One region of the Mesorhizobium silamurunense genome, then DNA from elsewhere that is predicted to be linked to it. Evidence: predicted binding sites of a transcription regulator. Region 1 holds the regulator's gene; each other region holds the start of a gene.
The links. The regulator PhoB, encoded in region 1, activates phosphate uptake and scavenging genes when phosphate is short. The targets are predictions, from matches to a motif close to TGTCATNNANCTGTCAT.
Positions count from the first base shown of each region.

Region 2: a site for PhoB is predicted at 1,206-1,222, ahead of ppk2 (polyphosphate kinase 2). Genes of this name have one in related genera too.
Region 3: a site for PhoB is predicted at 3,284-3,300, ahead of AU465_RS27670 (PhoX family protein). Genes of this name have one in related genera too.

Region 1 covers NZ_LPVS01000070.1:199,185-205,155, forward strand. Annotated here, with positions in the region: gene xylF (D-xylose ABC transporter substrate-binding protein) at 1-213, opposite strand, end outside; gene AU465_RS20250 (ROK family transcriptional regulator) at 575-1,807, shown strand; gene AU465_RS20255 (hypothetical protein) at 2,304-2,516, opposite strand; gene phoB (phosphate regulon transcriptional regulator PhoB) at 2,841-3,530, opposite strand; gene phoU (phosphate signaling complex protein PhoU) at 3,550-4,257, opposite strand; gene pstB (phosphate ABC transporter ATP-binding protein PstB) at 4,275-5,078, opposite strand; gene pstA (phosphate ABC transporter permease PstA) at 5,075-5,926, opposite strand; gene pstC (phosphate ABC transporter permease subunit PstC) at 5,930-5,971, opposite strand, start outside.
Region 2 covers NZ_LPVS01000106.1:20,022-25,992, reverse strand. Annotated here, with positions in the region: gene AU465_RS32270 (aldo/keto reductase) at 10-1,053, opposite strand; gene ppk2 (polyphosphate kinase 2) at 1,320-2,240, shown strand; gene AU465_RS32260 (dihydrofolate reductase family protein) at 2,382-3,029, opposite strand; gene hemB (porphobilinogen synthase) at 3,183-4,214, opposite strand; gene AU465_RS32250 (DUF2066 domain-containing protein) at 4,443-5,258, opposite strand; gene AU465_RS32245 (enoyl-CoA hydratase/isomerase family protein) at 5,426-5,971, shown strand, end outside.
Region 3 covers NZ_LPVS01000092.1:69,094-75,064, forward strand. Annotated here, with positions in the region: gene AU465_RS27645 (SMP-30/gluconolactonase/LRE family protein) at 1-474, shown strand, start outside; gene AU465_RS27650 (DMT family transporter) at 572-1,498, shown strand; gene AU465_RS27655 (helix-turn-helix domain-containing protein) at 1,531-1,800, opposite strand; gene AU465_RS27660 (phosphatase PAP2 family protein) at 1,896-2,597, opposite strand; gene AU465_RS27665 (hypothetical protein) at 2,665-3,003, opposite strand; gene AU465_RS27670 (PhoX family protein) at 3,364-5,361, shown strand; gene AU465_RS27675 (GNAT family N-acetyltransferase) at 5,431-5,971, opposite strand, start outside.

The DNA.
Region 1 (5,971 bases):
CTGCTTGCCCGGATTGGACTGCGCGTCGGCGGAGATATACTTGTCGCCTGCGGCTTCGATTGCCTTCTTCATCGCCGCTTCGTCGGTCTTCCAGCGCTCTTCCTGGAAATTCGACCACGAAACGCCGATTACCTTGTCCTTTGCCTCTGCGACCGACGCCAGTGTCAACGACATGGCGACACCCGCCAGTATGGCGGCTGCGAATCTCTTCATGATTTCCTCCCTGCGCCCTTGCGGCGCGACCCAGACTGGCCCGAAGGCCGGCACAGAGGCTTTTTTTCGAGCCTCGAAAAAATACTGATCCAACGCGGAAGCGCTGTCAACTGCGATTCTGATGGTTTTTGAGGTGCCGCGAACTTTATTTCGAGGCTCGCAATAAATAATGACAGTCTCGGCCGCTTCTGCCACTATTCTGCAACGGCTCCGGAGGGAAGCGCAGAACCGCTTTCCATCGGAACGGAATGAAGCGAATCCAGGGCGGTTCGGTAGCTATATCCGGAACTGAACCGATCTGGCGCGTCGCCAACGGCCCATGCATTATCAAAGAGGCCGCGCTGCCCGGAAGGAAGGAAAAATGTCGGTCGGAATCCGCCACGACGACCTGCGCCGGCGCAATCGCGCCATGGTGCTCTCGGCCGTGCGCCGGGCCGGCCAGCCGTCGCGCACGGAAATCGCCGCGACCACCGGGCTCAGCCACTCGACCATTTCGGCGATCTCCGCGGACCTGATCCAGGAAGGCATCCTCGCCGAGAGCAAGCCGAGCGAGACCGTGTCGCTGAAGCGCGGCCGGCCGCAGGTCGGCCTCGCCCTCAATCCCGAGGCGACGGCGGTAGTGACGGTGGTGCTGTCGCTGAATTTCCTCTCCGTCGCCGTCATCGACTATGCCGGCCAGGTCATCGCCGAGGAGCAGCGTCGCCTCGACACGCTGACCATGCCGCGCGACGAGCTGATCGGCGAATGCACGGCGATCGTCCGGCGCCGGCTGGAAGATCCGGACCTCGATGTCGCCAGCGTCGCCCGCCTCGCCATGGGCATCCAGGGCATCACCGATTCCCATGCTCGCGCCATGCTGTGGTCGCCGATCACGCCGCTGACCGACATTCCCTTCGCCGACATCCTGGAGAAGGAATTCGGCATTCCAGCCACCATGGAGAACGACTGCAACATGATGGCGGTGGCGCTGCAATGGCGCGACCCCGACCGCTATCGCGACAATTTCATCGCCATCCTGCTCTCGCATGGCATCGGCATGGGGCTGGTGCTCAAGGGCGACCTGTTCACCGGCACGCATTCCTCAGGCGGCGAGTTCGGCCACATGATCCACCGTCCGGGCGGCGCGCTCTGCCGCTGCGGACGCCGCGGCTGCGTCGAGGCCTATGCTGGCAACTACGCCATCTGGCGCAGCGCCATGGGGATGAGCGAGGACGCCGAGCCGGTCGATGTCGGCGACGCCGACATGCGCGCGCTCGCCGCCAAGGCGCGCGAGAAAGACGGCCCGGAGCGCGCGGCCTATCGCCGGGCGGGCGAGGCGCTGGGCTTCGGCCTCGGCAGCCTGTTCGCGCTCATCGACCCGGCGCCGGTCGCCATGGTCGGTGTCAGCGCCGCGGCCTTCGACCTGATAGAGCCGGCGCTGCGCGAGGCGATCGCCCAGACCGCCGGCGGCCAGCACTCGCAGTCGATCTCCTTCGACACCGAGCCGAACGAATTGCCGCTGATCCGCGAAGGTTGCGCCATACGCGCGCTGACCTTCGTCGACCAGGAGATTTTAGCGCCGGGTATACAGACGAGACACAGCGCGACAGGGTGAACCCTATGCCCGTCGACGCTTTGAAAGCGCCCGCCACAAATCGGCTTCATCTGTGATGCCGTCTTGAAAGAGGCCGATCACATCCCGAGCGAGTTCTTCTCTCTGATCTTTGTCCTTTAGGGCTAGCCGGCGCTCGGTGCACAGCCTGTCAAATACCCGCTGGAGCGTATCCAGATCAGCGGGACCGAACACTCCGCCGTGGCCTGAGAGAGGCATGACAGCCGCCCTCGATAACCCTGCCTATATTCTGCCACCAACAGCGCCGCTCGAAAAGGCGATTCAATCCGTACCAGTCCGAAGCCCGACTTAAATGGTCGCGGCTCAACGCCAGCATTTTCCAGGAAAGGAAGTCGAGTTCATCCGCTGGCATGGAACCGGCCCCGTCCGTCCGGGTTGACCAGATGGTCCGGCCTGCTTTCTTTCTGGTGACACAGGATCGCAGGCCGGACCATACACGGGGAGTAGCCGGCTACTCCCGGTGCGGGCTAGACCTTTTCTAGACCAAGTCGTAATCGCTGGCCTTCGGCATAGACCATAGCGAAGGTCTCAAGCTCGAATGAGGTGCGGCATAGACCATAGCGAAGGTCTCAAGCTCGAATGAGGTGGTGGCTTCTCCACCATCCTCGATCACCCGAACGAACCATTCGCCGCAGGTTTCAATCACTTCGATTTTGGGGGATTTGGCTTCGTTTCTCCGGACGTTATCCATCGCAGCTCTCCTCAGGGAAGCAATGGGAAACGTCGATTTTTATAAATCCAGATCGGCGTTTTTCAATATCAAAATATGCTTACGGAACGATAACGCGCGACGGTCGTTATTGTTATTCGCCAATAGAGCCGGAGAGGAGCAAGCCGGTCGACGCTATCGTTCAGCTGCTTGTTAAAGATACCGGCATTCCCGAAAATCAAGCGCTCGAACTCATCTTCCCGATGGGCTTGAACTGAACTCGCTTGTGCGCGAGGCGAAGATCATCAAATCCGGTCGGTAAACGGGCTGGTCGCAGGCCGGCCGCACCTGCATATCAGCGCATCGTTAATCTTCCCTGATCGCGTAGCCCGCCCCGCGGATGGTCCGGATCACGTCCGGCATGCGGCCGTTGTTGACCGCCTTGCGCAGGCGTCCGACATGCACGTCGACCGTACGCTCGTCGATATAGATCGTCTCGCCCCAGACATTGTCGAGCAACTGGCTGCGCGAGAACACCCGGCCGGGATGGCGCATCATGAATTCGAGCAGCCGGAACTCGGTCGGGCCGAGCCTGATCTCGCTCTTCTTGCGGTAGACGCGGTGCGATTCACGGTCGAGCACGATGTCGCCGACCTTGAGCACGCTGGACAGCACTTCCGGCTTGGCGCGGCGCAACAGCGCCTTGACCCTGGCCATGAATTCCGGCGTCGAGAACGGCTTGACCAGGTAATCGTCGGCGCCCGTCGAGAGGCCGCGCACCCTGTCGCTTTCCTCGCCGCGCGCGGTCAGCATGATGATAGGCAGCCGTTCTGTCTCGGGCCGCATCCTGAGCCGCCGGCAAAGCTCGATGCCGGAAACCGCCGGCACCATCCAGTCGAGCACCAGAAGGTCGGGCACGTTCTCCTGCAGGCGGATCTCGGCTTCGTCACCGCGGGTAACCACCTCGACCTGATAGCCCTCGGATTCGAGGTTGTAGCGGAGCAGCACCCCCAGCGGCTCCTCGTCCTCCACCACCATGATGCGTGGCGCGATCATATAGCAGGTACCTTCGCTGTCAGGCCGCCGGCGCCGACATCGCCGTTTCGTCCTGTTTCGGACGGTTCGCGGGCAATTGCGTGCCGGTCAGCACATAGTAGGCGTTCTCGGCGATATTGGTCACATGGTCGCCGATGCGCTCCAGATTCTTGGCGCAGAACAGAAGATGCGTGCAGGCCGTGATGTTGCGCGGATCCTCCATCATGTAGGTCAGCAGCTCGCGGAAGACGGAGGTGTATTTGACGTCGATGCGCTCGTCGTCGTTCCTGAGCTTGGCGAGCGCCGCGGCGTCGCCCGCCGTGTATTCCTCGATCACGCCCTGGACCTGGATCAGCACCAGTTGCGCCATCGAGTCGATGGAGTGCGATAGGTCGCGCGGCGCGGCGCTGACGCCGACGGAGCCGACGCGCTTGGCGATATTCTTGGCAAGATCGCCGATGCGCTCGAGATCGCCGGCCATGCGGATCGCGCCGACCACGCTGCGCAGGTCGTCGGCCATCGGCTGGCGTTTCGCGATCAGCGTGATGGCGCGATCGTCGAGCTCGCGCTGCCGCGCGTCCATGATGGCATCGTCGGAGACCACGCGCTGCGCCATCGCGTTGTCGGAGTTCAGCAGAGCCTTGGTCGACGCGCCGACCATCGAGCCGGCAAGATCGCCCATGTCACGGATGAGCTGGCTGATCTGCCTCAGATCCTCGTCGAAGGAAGCGACCGTATGGGCCATGATTGTGTCCTCGTATGAACTCAGCCGAAGCGGCCGGTGATGTAGTCCTGCGTGCGCTTCTCGCGAGGCGAGGTGAATATCTTCTCGGTCCGGTCGAACTCGACCAGCTCGCCGAGATACATGAACGCCGTCTGCCGCGACACGCGCGCCGCCTGCTGCATGTTGTGGGTGACGATCACGATCGTGTAGTCGGCCTGCAGCTCGTCTATCAGCTCCTCGATCTTGGCGGTCGACAGCGGATCGAGCGCCGAGGCCGGCTCGTCGAGCAGGATGACCTCCGGCTTCACCGCTACCGTGCGGGCGATGCAGAGCCGCTGCTGCTGGCCGCCGGAGAGGCTGAGGCCACTGGCATTGAGCTTGTCCTTGACCTCGTTCCAAAGCGCCGCACGCTTCAGCGCCTGCTCGACGCGGTTGTCCATCTCGGCCTTGCTGATCTTCTCATACAGCCTGACGCCGAAGGCGATGTTCTCGTAGATAGACATCGGGAACGGAGTCGGCTTCTGGAACACCATGCCGATCTTGGTCCTGAGCAGATTGAGATCCTGCGAGCGGTCGAGGATGTTCTTGCCGTCGAGCAGCACCTGACCCTCGGCGCTCTGCTTCGGGTAAAGTTCGTAGATGCGGTTCAGCACGCGCAGCAGCGTCGACTTCCCGCAGCCCGACGGTCCGATGAAGGCGGTGACGCTGCGCTCCGGCAGCGACAGGTTGATGTCCTTCAGCGCCTTCGACTGGCCATAGTAGAAGTTGAGGTTCTTGACCTCGATCTTAGCCTTCTCGACGGCCGTCTCGGCTACGTTAAGGTCGGTGGACAACATCGGTTTCATCTGTCCTCTCTGCGTCCGGTAAGGCTGCGGGCGAAAATGCTCAGCCCGAGAACCGTCAGGGTGATTATGAGTGCGCCCGTCCAGGCCAGCTGCTGCCATTCCTCATAGGGGCTGAGCGCAAACTGGAAGATGGTCACCGGCAGGCTGGCCATCGGCGCGTTGAGATTGCTCGACCAGAACTGATTGTTGAGCGCGGTGAAGAGCAGTGGCGCCGTCTCGCCCGAAATGCGGGCGATCGCCAGCAATATGCCGGTGACGATGCCGGAAAGCGCGGCGCGATAAGCGACGGAGCGGATCACCACCCAGCGCGGCGCGCCGATGGCGGTGCCGGCTTCGCGCAGCGCGTTGGGCACAAGGTTGAGCATGTCCTCGGTGGTGCGCACCACGACAGGGATCACCAGGATGGACAGCGCCACCGCGCCGGCGATCGCCGAGAAATGGCCCATCGGGCGCACCAGCAGCTCATAGACGAACAGGCCGACGATGATCGACGGCGCCGACAACAGGATGTCGTTGATGAAACGCACCACCGTGGTGAGACGCGAGAAGCGACCGTACTCGGCCATATAGGTTCCGGCGAGCACGCCGATCGGCGTGCCGACGATGATGCCGATGATGGTCATCACGATGCTGCCGTAGATGGCGTTGAGCAGGCCGCCGGCGTCGCCGGGCGGCGGCGTCATTTCCGTGAACACCGAAAGCGAGACGCCGGACAGGCCCTTATAGACCAGCGCGCCAAGGATCAGCGCCAGCCAGGCAAGGCCGATGCCCGCGGCGATGACGCACAGCGCCATCATCACGCCATTCTTGCGCTTGCGTCTCTGATGAAGCGACATGGCTACCGACATCGGTCAGGCTCCCGTGCGGCTATCGATGCGCAACAACATGTAGCG
Region 2 (5,971 bases), on a different contig from region 1:
GCAAAGCTTTCAGATGTCGCTGCGGTCGAGCACCAGATCGGCCGGGCCGAAGCGGTCCTTGGCGGTGAACTGCTGGTGCCAGTATGGGTAAAGCACCGGCGGCCTGCTGACGGCGTCGAGGCGCAGGCGTTCGTCCAGGGACAACGTCAGGCTTGCCGCGGCAAGATTGTCTTTGAGCTGGGTTTCGTTGCGGGCGCCGATCACCAGCGAGGAAACGGCCGGGCGGCCGAGCAGCCACGCAAGCGCCACTTGCGCCGCCGAAACGCCCCGCGCCTTGCCGATCTCGACCAGCACGTCGACGATCCGCCACAGCCTGTCCTCGTCGCGGATTGGTGGTTCGGACCAGCCGCCGAGCTGGCGCGCGGTCGGGCTGTCGCTGCGGTATTTGCCGGAAAGCAGGCCGCCGGCCAGCGGGCTCCACACCAGCACGCCAAGGCCCTGATCGACCGCGATCGGCAGCAGCTCGTACTCCGCCTCGCGCGCTTCCAGCGTGTAGTGGATCTGCTGCGTGACGAAGCGCGGCTGCTGGTGGCTGTCGCTGATAGAGAGCGCCTTCATCACCTGCCAGCCCGAATAGTTGGAGCAGCCGACATAGCGGACCTTGCCCTGGCCGACCAAAGTCTCGAGCGCGGCGATCGTCTCCTCCAGCGGCGTGACGCCATCCCATTCGTGTAGGAAATAGATGTCGATGACATCGGTCTTCAGCCGCTTCAGGCTCCTCTCGCATTCGCGGATCAGATGATGGCGCGACAGGCCTTCGTCGTTGGGGCCGTTGCCGATCCGCATGCGCACCTTGGAGGCGATCAGCACATCGTTCTTGCGCTTGCCGCCGAGTGCTTCGCCGACGATCTCCTCGGAAATGCCGTTCGAATAGACGTTGGCGGTGTCGATGAGGTTGATGCCGGCGTCGATGCAGGTGTCGATGATGCGCCTGGCCTCCGAAAGATCGGAATTGCCGACAGCGGCGAACGGGCCCGCGCCGCCGAAGGTCATCGTGCCAAGGGTCAATGTCGAAACCTTCAGGCCGGAACGGCCAAGGGTGCGGTATTCCATGTCTGGTCCTCGCGATTTTGTTTTGAAGAGGCGCGCCGTGGCGTGCGCCGGAAAGAAGCGGGGGCATTTGTAGGACAATTCGAGCGGCTTGTCGCCTCGCCATCGATACGGACCGATCACATATCGGCTATCCCCGGTTGCCGGTGTGCGCTTGCAATAAAACCGTCATTGCGGGCCTGTATCTCAGTCGGCTTACGGAGTTGCGTTTCCGGCCAATGGCTGGAAGGCATCCGAGGCGATGGTGGCCGACAGGCAGGAGCTGCGCAATGAACGAACTCAAAACGAATTCCGGAGCCAAGGATTGGCTGGAGGCCGAGCTCGAGGACACGCTCGACGAGGATTATGAGCTGGAGATTTCCGAGCCTGCGCTGTCGCTCGAGATCGCCAGGATCTACAAGAACGCGCATCCGCCTTCCATCGAGCGCCTGACCTACTTCCGCGAACTGTTGCGGTTGCAGTCCGAACTGATCAAGCTGCAGTCCTGGGTCGCCTACCACAAGAAGAAGCTGGTCGTGGTCTTCGAAGGCCGCGACTCCGCTGGCAAGGGCGGCGTCATCAAGCGCATCACGCAGCGGCTCAATCCGCGCATCTGCCGAGTGGTGGCGCTGCCGGCGCCGACGGAGCGCGAGAAGTCGCAATGGTATTTCCAGCGTTATGTCCCGCACCTGCCAGCCGGCGGCGAGATCGTGCTGTTCGACCGCTCCTGGTACAACCGCTCCGGCGTCGAGCGTGTGATGGGCTTTGCCAATCCCGAGCAGGTGGAAGAATTCTTCCGCGACGTGCCGGAATTCGAGCGCATGCTGGTGCGTTCGGGCATCACGCTGGTGAAGTACTGGTTCTCCATCACCGACGAGGAGCAGCAGATGCGCTTTTTAATGCGCATCCACGACCCAATGAAGCAGTGGAAGCTGTCGCCCATGGACCTGCAGTCGCGGGTGCGCTGGGAGCAGTACACCAAGGCCAAGGAAGAGACCTTTGCCCGCACCAACATCAAGGAAGCGCCCTGGTTCATCGTCGAGGGCAACGACAAGAAGCGGGCGCGGCTGAACTGCATCGACCACCTGTTGCAGCAGATGCCCTATGAGGAGGTGCCGCACGAGGAGATCACGCTGCCGGAACGCGTCTTCAATCCCGAATACGAGCGCCAGGTGCTGCCGCGTGAGCTTTACGTGCCGGAGAAGTACTGAGAGCACTTCTCCTCTCCCCTTGCGGGAGAAGGTGGATCGGCGCGCAGCGCCGAGACGGATGAGGGTTATCGCCAATCTGGAACACCCCTCATCCGTCGCCTTCGGTGACACCTTCTTCCACAAGGGGAGAAGGGGAGCCCCTTATGCCCTTTCGATCATCACATGCGTGGCATCCGCCGTCGCGACCTGGCTGGTGCAACGGTAGCAGAGCTTCAGCATGTCGAGGCCGGCGAAAAGATGCTCGCCGGAGCCGAGCAGGATCGGCGAGATCGCGAGATGCATCTCGTCGATCAGCTTCTTCTGGAGATATTGCCGGATGGTCGAAACGCCGCCGCCGACGCGCACGTCCTTGCCGCCGGCCGCGGCCCTTGCCTGTTCGAGCGCTGAATGGATGCCGTCGGTGACGAAGTAAAACGTCGTGCCGCCCTCCATGACGATCGGCGTCCGCCTGTGGTGGGTGAGCACGAAGACCGGCACGTGATAGGGCGGGTTGTCGCCCCACCAGCCCTTCCAGTTCTCGTCGGGCCAATCGCCGCGGATCGGCCCGAACATGTTGCGGCCGAGGATCCAGGCGCCGACATTCTCGAAGCTGCGCACGGTGAAGCTGTCATCGATGTCGGTGGTGCCGCCGTCCTTGCCGACCACCATCTCGCGAAAGGTGCGGGTGCCGATCATCCATTTATGCAGGTTCTCACCGCCGACGCCGAGCGGGTTTTCGAGAGTTTGATCGGGACCGGCGCCGTAGCCGTCGAGCGACAGGGTGAAAGCATTGACACGCAGCTTGGACATCGTTGCCTCCTAAGCCAGTTGTAATTTGCAAGCAGTTATGGAGTAGCTTAACTGATTGCGGAATGCAAGCAGTATCTCCGGCGAGCAAAATCAACTCACCCGAGCGGACGTCCGGGCGACGCAGCGAGAATTAAAAGCGGCAGAGGAGGGAGCCTAGCCCCTCAGCAACTCCGCCACGGTCGGCGCGAAATAGGTGAGGATGCCGTCGCAACCGGCGCGCTTGAGCGCGAGAAGCGATTCCAGCATCGCCTTTTCGCCGTCGATCCAGCCATTGGCGCTGGCGGCCTTGATCATCGAATATTCGCCCGAAACCTGGTAGGCGAAGGTCGGCATCTGGAATTCGTCCTTCAGCCGGCGGATGATGTCGAGATAGGGGAGCCCCGGCTTCACCATCAGCATGTCGGCGCCTTCGGCCAGATCCTGCTCGGCCTCGCGCACGGCCTCGTCGGAATTGGCGTGGTCGATATAGTAGGTCTTCTTGTCGCCCTTGAGCAGGCCTGCGGTGCCAACGGCCTCGCGATAGGGGCCGTAGAAGGCGGAGGCGAATTTCGTCGCATAGGACATGATCGCCACGTCCTGGAAACCGTTGGCATCGAGCGCGTCGCGGATCGCGCCGATGCGGCCGTCCATCATGTCGGACGGCGCAATGATGTCCGCGCCCGCCGCCGCCTGGATGACGGCTGCGGCTGTGACCTGCTCGACGGTCTCGTCATTGACGATGATGCCGTCGCGCAAAATGCCGTCATGGCCGTGGCTGGTGAACGGATCGAGCGCGGCGTCGGTGATGATGCCGATCTCCGGCACCGCGTCCTTGATGGCGCGCGTGGCGCGGTTGATGATGTTTTCCGGATCGAGGATGTGTGAACCGGTCTGGTCGCGCAGCGAAAGCTCGATATTGGGGAAAGTGGCGATCGCCGGGATGCCGAGCCTGGCGGCGCGCTCCGCTTCCTTGACCGCGAGGTCGACGGACAGGCGATAGACGTCAGGCATGGCGGCAATCGGCTCGCGCACTTGTCTGCCGTCGACGACGAAGATCGGCCAGATCAGGTCGTTCACCGAGAGCCGGTTTTCCTGCACCAGCCGGCGCGACCAGTCGGCCTTGCGCATGCGGCGCAGCCGCCGGCTGCCGGTGATTTCGTCGATGCTGCGCGCGCCGGCCGGCTTTGCGGGTGTGAATTTGTTCATCGCCAAAACTCTCTTTCGACCGGGCTTTTTACCACGCACGTCCGCCGCTGACCAATGCGACACGATTGTGCCAGGAACTGAACCGCAAGTTCCTCTCCCGCGCCACAGGCGGGGGAGAGGTGGCCGCGAAGCGGCCGGAGAGGGGCCTTCGTAGGGCGCTCCCCCTCTCCGTCTCGGCTTCGCCGAGCCACCTCTCCCTCACTCTCGTGGGGGCGAGGAACCTTCGCGTTACGGCTGCCCATTGCCCGACAAAATCTGCGCTGCGCCCCTCACAGCCACGCGAAAAGCCTCGTCGAAGCTGACGCCGCGCACTTGCCACTGATATGTCTTGCCGCGATCGGCCAGCCGCCAGTCGGCGATCCAACCGAGTTCCTTGTCGCTCCACACGATGCTGCCGGCGAGCGCCCGGGCCGCTCCCGCCTTTTTCGCGAGTTGGTCGAGCCTTGCCATATCCGTCGCGGAGAGCGCCTTCTCATCTAACCCGGCAAGCTGCCTGGCCTTTGGAAAGGTAACGCGCATCAAGAGCGGACCGGTAGCGTTGGCGAAGGATTCGCGCATCGTTGCGCCGCGATCCTCGTCGGCCGTCAGCGCGAAATGTCTCGCGCCCTGTTCAGTCGTGAGGAAGACGGCGATCAACGGCCGCTCGCCGTGCCAGGGCTTGCTGCCGAGCTGCGCCAGGAGTTTATCGACCACGGCTGGCTTGTAGAGGCAGGTGAGGTCGTGCGGCCGGTCATGCGTGCCTTGCTCGTCATGGATAGGAATGCCTTCCAGCCGGTCGTGATAGCGGAAGGATTGGACGAAGTCGGCCGCCTTGTTGCGCAGCGCCAGCATTTCCGGCTTCTGCGTCAGCCGCTGATCGCCGGAAACCTTGACCAGCACCTTGTCCAGGCAATCCTTGAAGCCGATCTCGCGGTTCGGTTCGTCGGTGCCGGTGACGATGGTCTGCGCCTGGTAGAGTTCGGAGGCTGGCGCGGCGACGGCCGGCGGAACTCCCAGGCAAAGGAGACCTGCCAATCCAGCCACGAGACGAGAAAATCCAGCCATGTCGATTTGCTCGAAATCTGTCGGGCCGCGTGGGCGCAACACTTTGCCGGTTACCTAACACCGGACGCGGCTGGCCGCCAGCGCGGCGATGCCGCCATTGACGCATCCCTATGCCGCCTTTAGCACTTCAATCCCCCTGGGAGGGCGGAGAGAAGGATTCTCTGGTGATGGATTTTGGCGGAGGCGACGAGATTCGCTTCGAGCGTTTGGGCAAGGCGGGCGTCGTCACGCTGACGCGGCCGCAAGCGCTCAATGCCGTCACCCACCGCATGGTGAAGGCGCTCGGCACGGCGCTCGACGCCTGGGAGGGCGATGCCGGCGTGAGCGTCGTCGTCGTCAAGGCCGAGGGCAGGGCGTTTTCCGCCGGCGGCGATATCCTGCACATTTACGAGGCCGGCCGCGCCGGCAAGCCGCCGGTCGACTTCTTCGCCGACGAGTACCGCCTCAACGCCCGCATCGCGCGCTTCAGGAAACCCTATGTCGCGTTGATCGATGGCATCGTTATGGGCGGCGGCGTCGGCATCTCCTTCCACGGCTCGCATCGCGTGCTGACCGAGAACGCCCAGTTCGCCATGCCGGAAGTCGGTATCGGCTTCTTTCCCGATGTCGGCGCCAGCCATTTGCTACCCGATCTCGGCGGCAGCTTCGGCATGTATCTGGCGCTGACGGGAAATCGCATCCGCCATGGCGATGCGCTGTGGTCCGGGCTTGCC
Region 3 (5,971 bases), on a different contig from region 1:
ACTTCCGATGCCTCGGGCAAGGTCTATGTCAGCGACATGCTGGCCGACACGATCTACCGCATCGACGGCGACAAGCCGGAGCTGTTCGTCAAGGATGCGCTGCTCGCCTCGCCCAACGGCGTCTTCGCCGATGGCGACCGGCTGATCGTCGCGTCCTGGGGCAAGGGCATCAAGCCCGATTTCAGCACGGCGGAGCCCGGCAGCCTGCTCGCGGTCGATTTGGCCAGTAAGAAGGTCACGCCGCTGCCCGGCGCTCAAGAATTCGCCGACCTCGACGGCGTCGTCGCTATTGGCGACGATATCTACGCCACCGCCTACATGACTGGCACGCTCTACCGCTACCGTGCCGGCGGCAAGCCCGAGGTTGTCGCTTCCTTCAAGCCGGGCAGCGCCGACATCGGCACCGATGGCAGCTCGATCATCTATGTCCCGCTGATGAACGAAGGCGCGGTCGCGGCGCTGAAGATCGACTGAGAGCCGTCGGGGGAACGACGTCAATCGGGATTGGACCGCTATATCGACGGGGCTGCCATCTGGTTCCGCCGCTCGCTGCCGGGTAGCAGTCCGCCGCATGAGCGAAGCCGCGAAGACATCCAGCCTGACCTGCGCCGTTTCCCCGACGATCCCGGTGTTCATATGCGCGCTGGCGATCTTTCTGCTGTCCGGGATGGACGCGGCGATGAAGTCCCTGGTCATCGCCGTAGGCGTGTACAACACGGTGCTGTGGCGCAGCATGGTCGCGACCTTGATCGCGGGCACGGCTTGGTCGACCGGGCCGCGCTCGAAACCGGCCCTTCCGGTGCTGGGGCTGCATGCGCTGCGCGCTGCGGTTGTCGGCATCGTCCTGGTGTCGTTCTTCTGGGGTCTCGCCAGGTTGCCGCTCGCCGAGGCGATCGGGCTCAGCTTTGTCGCGCCTCTGTTTGCGCTGTTCCTCGCCGCGCTGTTGTTGGGCGAACGTATAAGGCGGCAGGTCGTGTGGGCGTCGCTGGCCGGCATCGCGGGCGTCGCGATCATATTGGCCGGCCAGTTTGGGGCGGCAAGCCATTCGCAAGATGCCCTGCTTGGCACGGCTGCGGTGCTCGTATCGACGGTGTTCTATGCCTATAATCTGATCCTCTCCCGGCAACAGGCACTGTTGGCCAAGCCAATCGAGATCATGCTGTTCCAGAACCTCTGCGTCGCAATCATCCTTGGTCTCGCCGCGCCGTGGCTTGCCGTTGCGCTGCCGAACGACCTCTGGCTTCCCCTGGTCGGGGTGGCGGTGCTTTCGCTCGCCGGTCAATTCCTGATGAGTTGGTCCTACGCCCGCGCCGAGGCGCAATATCTCATCCCGACGGAATACTCGGCCTTTATCTGGGCAATCGCGCTTGGTTGGTTCTTCTTCGGCGAGGAGGTGGCCTGGACAACGCTGACAGGGGCATGCCTGATCGTCTGTGGCTGCCTGATCGCCGCGCGCGCAAACCCGAAGCTTGCCGAGCCGATCGAAGCGGCAGTTTGAGGACGCTGCGACGGTTTGATGTCGGTTGCGGCTCAGCGCTGCTGGGTCTGCGCCGCGGGGGACTTCAGCCGCACGCCCCTGCCGCCGCGCTCGCTGGCCTGGTTCTCGCCGATCAGCTCCACCCCGATCTCGTCGAGTGCCTGGATGACCTTCATCAGCGAGTCGACAACGCCCCGGACGACGCCTTCGCTCGCTTCCATGCGTTGTATGGTCGGAAGCGAAACCCCGGCGCGCTCGGCGAGCGTTCTCTGGTCGATGCCGGCCAATGCCCTCCCAGCGCGCATCTGTGCGGCAGTCATCATCGGCCGGAATCCATGTCTGGACGTGCAGTATCGATGTATAATATAAATATTACAATGTCTCAAGCATCATCGAGAGTTTAGAAATAGGCGCGGGATCAATCGCTGTCAGCCACCACCTTGCGCCGCTGCAGCAGGCGCGCCGCGAGCCAGCATAACGTGGCCCAGGCGAAGCCGGCGCACCAGCCAGCAAGCACGTCCGACGGCCAATGCACGCCGAGATAGACGCGGCTGGTTCCGACCAGCACCGTGGTGAGCACGGCGAGGCCGAGCACGAAGATCTTCGTCCTGCGGTTCGGCAGGAAGCGCGCGGCGAGTGAGCCCAGCGTGAGATAGGTCACCGCCGACAGCATCGCGTGGCCGCTCGGAAAGGACAGTGACGTCTCGTTGACGAGATGCGAGACAAGATCGGGGCGGGGCCGGTCGACCTCGTGCTTGAGCAGGCTGGACACCACCTGCCCGCCCGCCACCGAAACGAACACGAACAGTGCCGTCGCCGGTCGGCGCATCAGCAGAAAATAGACGATCGCCGCAGTCGTGATCAGCACCACCACGGTGGAGCTGCCCAAGCTGGTGATGTCGCGCATCGCGCCTTGAAGCCAGGGTGGACCGATCGGGCTGTCCGGCTGTCCGGCATGGCGGAAGGCGAGCAGGATTTCCGTGTCGAAGGCGTGCGGGGTCGTGGCGCGCGCCACCTCCATGAGTTCCAGCAGGCCCCATAGCCCGCAGGCGATCGCCAGCCCGGCCAGAAGCACCGGGAATTCTATTCTGTTGAGCAGCGCCTTGGCGGTCGATTTCATTCGATGCCCACTTTGTTCGATGCCCACTTTGTTCGATGCCCACTTTGTTCGATGCCCTTCGGTCCAGCTACAGCCGCTGCATATAGGGCCCGAGCGTGATCAGCGCGACGGCGGCGATCGCCAGCACGACGCCGGTCGCCTGCAATGCATTCAATCGCTCGCCGAAGAAGACCAGTGCAACGACATTCACCGACACCAGTTGGATCACCGCCGACAGGCTGAACGACACCGACATGCCGAATTCGCGGATCAGCCGGAGCATGATCAGATTGCCGGCGGAATAGAGCGCGAGCGTCAAAAGGATCTTGGCCAGGCTCGGCGCCAGTCCCCATTGTTTGGCCGCCATCGCCGCCAGCAGGAAGATCACCGTCGAAACGCCAAGCTGCGCCAATCCCCAGAAACTCACGTTTTCATCCCTCCTGAAGCGGCCGTCGCCGCGCCCGTCGCCGTTCTTGTTTCCGAAGCGCGCGAAGCCGTCAAGCTGATCGCGTCGGGCGAGGCACGCTGCGACGGGATCGAAGCCGGATGTCGCAAAATACGCCTCGCAGCCATGGTTGGCGCCTTTGCGTCGAGGCCGCTCTTGGATCCGCTCGCCGGGTTGTTGTGCCCGTAATTGGCACCGGTGCATGCGCGGCCGGAGGCGAACAATCGTCAGTCGGCAAATCGACCTTGTTTAATCATGCCGATGTCACGAAAATGTGATCGGCCGCCTATAGGGATCGACAGGTCACACGTTCCAGCCACCTCAAGAGCCAGAGGACAGCTTATGACCCAATCCCCCGAGACCCGCTTCCGCACCAGCCTGCTCGAGGAAAATGACGGCCCGCCCGTCAATCCCACCGACAACCGCACCATGGGCGAGATCATCGCCGCGCGCTTCTCTCGCCGCGGTTTCCTGAAGGGTTCGCTGGCCGTCTCGGCCATTGCCGCCACCGTCAGCCCGCTTGCGCTCGTCGCGGCAGACGACGCGCGCGCCACCGAAGGCTCCGCCTTCAAATTCGACGAGCTCGAGGCTGGCATCGACGACAAGCACCATGTCGCGCCGGGCTACGACGCCGACGTGCTCTTGCGCTGGGGCGACCCGCTGTTTGCCGATTCGCCGGGGTTCGATCCGACCAGGCAGTCGGCCGAGGCTCAGGCCAGGCAGTTCGGCTACAACAACGACTATGTCGGCTATATCCCGATCGACGGCTCGGCCGAGCATGGTCTGCTGGTCGTCAACCACGAATACACCAACCCGCATCTGATGTTCCCGGGCATCGTCAAGACCGTCGACAAGGACGGCAAGAAGGCCGCCGAGGTGGCGCCGCTCAGCAGGGAGCAGGTCGATGTCGAGATGGCGGCGCATGGCGGCACCATCGTCGAGATCCGCAAGGAAGGCGGCAAATGGCAGGTGGTGCGCGACGGCAAGCTCAACCGCCGCATCATGTCCACCACCGAAATGGCGCTTTCCGGTCCGGTCGCCGGCCATGATCGCGTCAAGACCAATGCCGATCCGTCCGGCACCAAGGTCATCGGCACCGTCAACAATTGCGCCGGCGGCGTCACCCCCTGGGGCACCTATGTGATGGCCGAGGAGAACATCCATGGCTATTTCTCGGGCGAATTGCCGGAAGGCCACAAGGAAGCCGGCAACTACAAGCGCCTCGGCATTCCGGAAGGCGCCTATGAATGGGGTGCCCATTACGACCGCTTCAACCTTGCCAAGGAGCCGAACGAGCCCAACCGCTTCGGCTGGATCGTCGAGGTCGACGTCAACGATCCGAATTCGGTGCCGAGGAAGCGCACCGCCATGGGCCGCTTCAAGCATGAGGGCGCCGAATCGATCGTCGCCGAGGACGGCCGTGTCGTCTTCTATCTCGGCGACGACGAACGCTTCGACTATGTCTACAAATTCGTCACCGCTGGGAAGTTTAATCCCAATGACCTCGCGGCCAACATGGACCTGCTCGACGACGGCACGCTGCATGTGGCGAAGTTCGCCGAGGACGGCTCGGTCGAATGGATGCCGATCGTGTTCGGCCAAGGCCCGCTGACGGCGGAGAACGGGTTCGCCAGCCAGGCCGACGTGCTGATCGAGACCCGCCGCGCCGCCGACCTGCTCGGCGCCACCAAGATGGATCGCCCGGAAGACATCCAGCCCAATGCCGGCAACGGCAAGGTCTATGTCATGCTGACCAACAATTCGAAGCGCAAGGCCGACCAGGTCGACGCGGCAAACCCGCGCGCGGAAAACGCCTTCGGCCACATCATCGAGATCGTCGAGGACGGCGGCGACTTCGCCGCCACCAAGGGCAAGTGGGAAGTGCTGTTGAAATGCGGCGACCCCTCGGTGGCCGATGTCGGCGCCACCTTCTCGACAGCGACCACCGCCAATGGCTGGTTCGGCATGCCTGACAATTGCGCCGTCGATTCCGCCGGTCGCCTCTGGGTCGCCACCGACGGCCAGGGGCCGAAGGCCACCGGCCGCACCGACGGCCTCTGGGCGGTCGACACCGAGGGTGCTGCGCGGGCGACCTCAAAACTGTTCTTCCGCGTGCCGATCGGCGCCGAAATGTGCGGCCCGCTGTTTTCGCCGGACGACCAGACCGCTTTCGTCGCCGTCCAGCATCCGGCCGACGGCGGCGACGACTGGGAAGGTTTTGGACGCCCGTCCTACTACGAGGACCCGTCGACCCGCTGGCCGGACTTCAAGCCGGACATGCCGGTGCGGCCGGCCGTCGTCGCGATCACCAAGCAGGGCGGCGGCAAGATCGCGGTTTGATAGGCCGGGTCTCTGCAGACCAGAAGGAAGGGTTCCGGTGATCCGGGATCCTTCCTCTCATGTCGACAATCACCCCGCACGTCGAATCACGGCCATGTTCAGGGTGCTTCTCAACCGGAAGCCGATGGACTCGTAGAGCGTTATGGCGGCAGCGTTGCTGTCATAGGCGTGGAGATAGGGAATCTCTCCGCGCGCCATGATCCGGTTTGCCACGAAGAGCGACAGCAGCCTGGCAAGGCCGCCGCCGCGGAAGTCCGGATGCGAGCAGACGCCGCTGAGTTCTGAGTAGCCGGGCTGCTTCATGCGCTCGCCGGCCATCGCCGAGAGCCTGCCGTCGATCTTCACGCCCCAGAACTCGCCGAGGCTTAAGGCTTCCAGTGTGAACGGGCCTGGCTTGGTGAGCGATGCCAGGGCGAGCATCTCGGCCGCATCGTGCCGTGTCAGTCGCTGCACACGCTCATCGGACACCGTCTGCACCGGTTGCTCGGCGACCATCTGCACCAGGGACGCTGTCGAAACCGCGGAAAGCTCCACAGGCAGGACGATCCTGTCCGTCTGAACCAGGATCGAGCTTTCAAGCGATGGGAGAAGCTTGCCCAGCGCGCGCAGG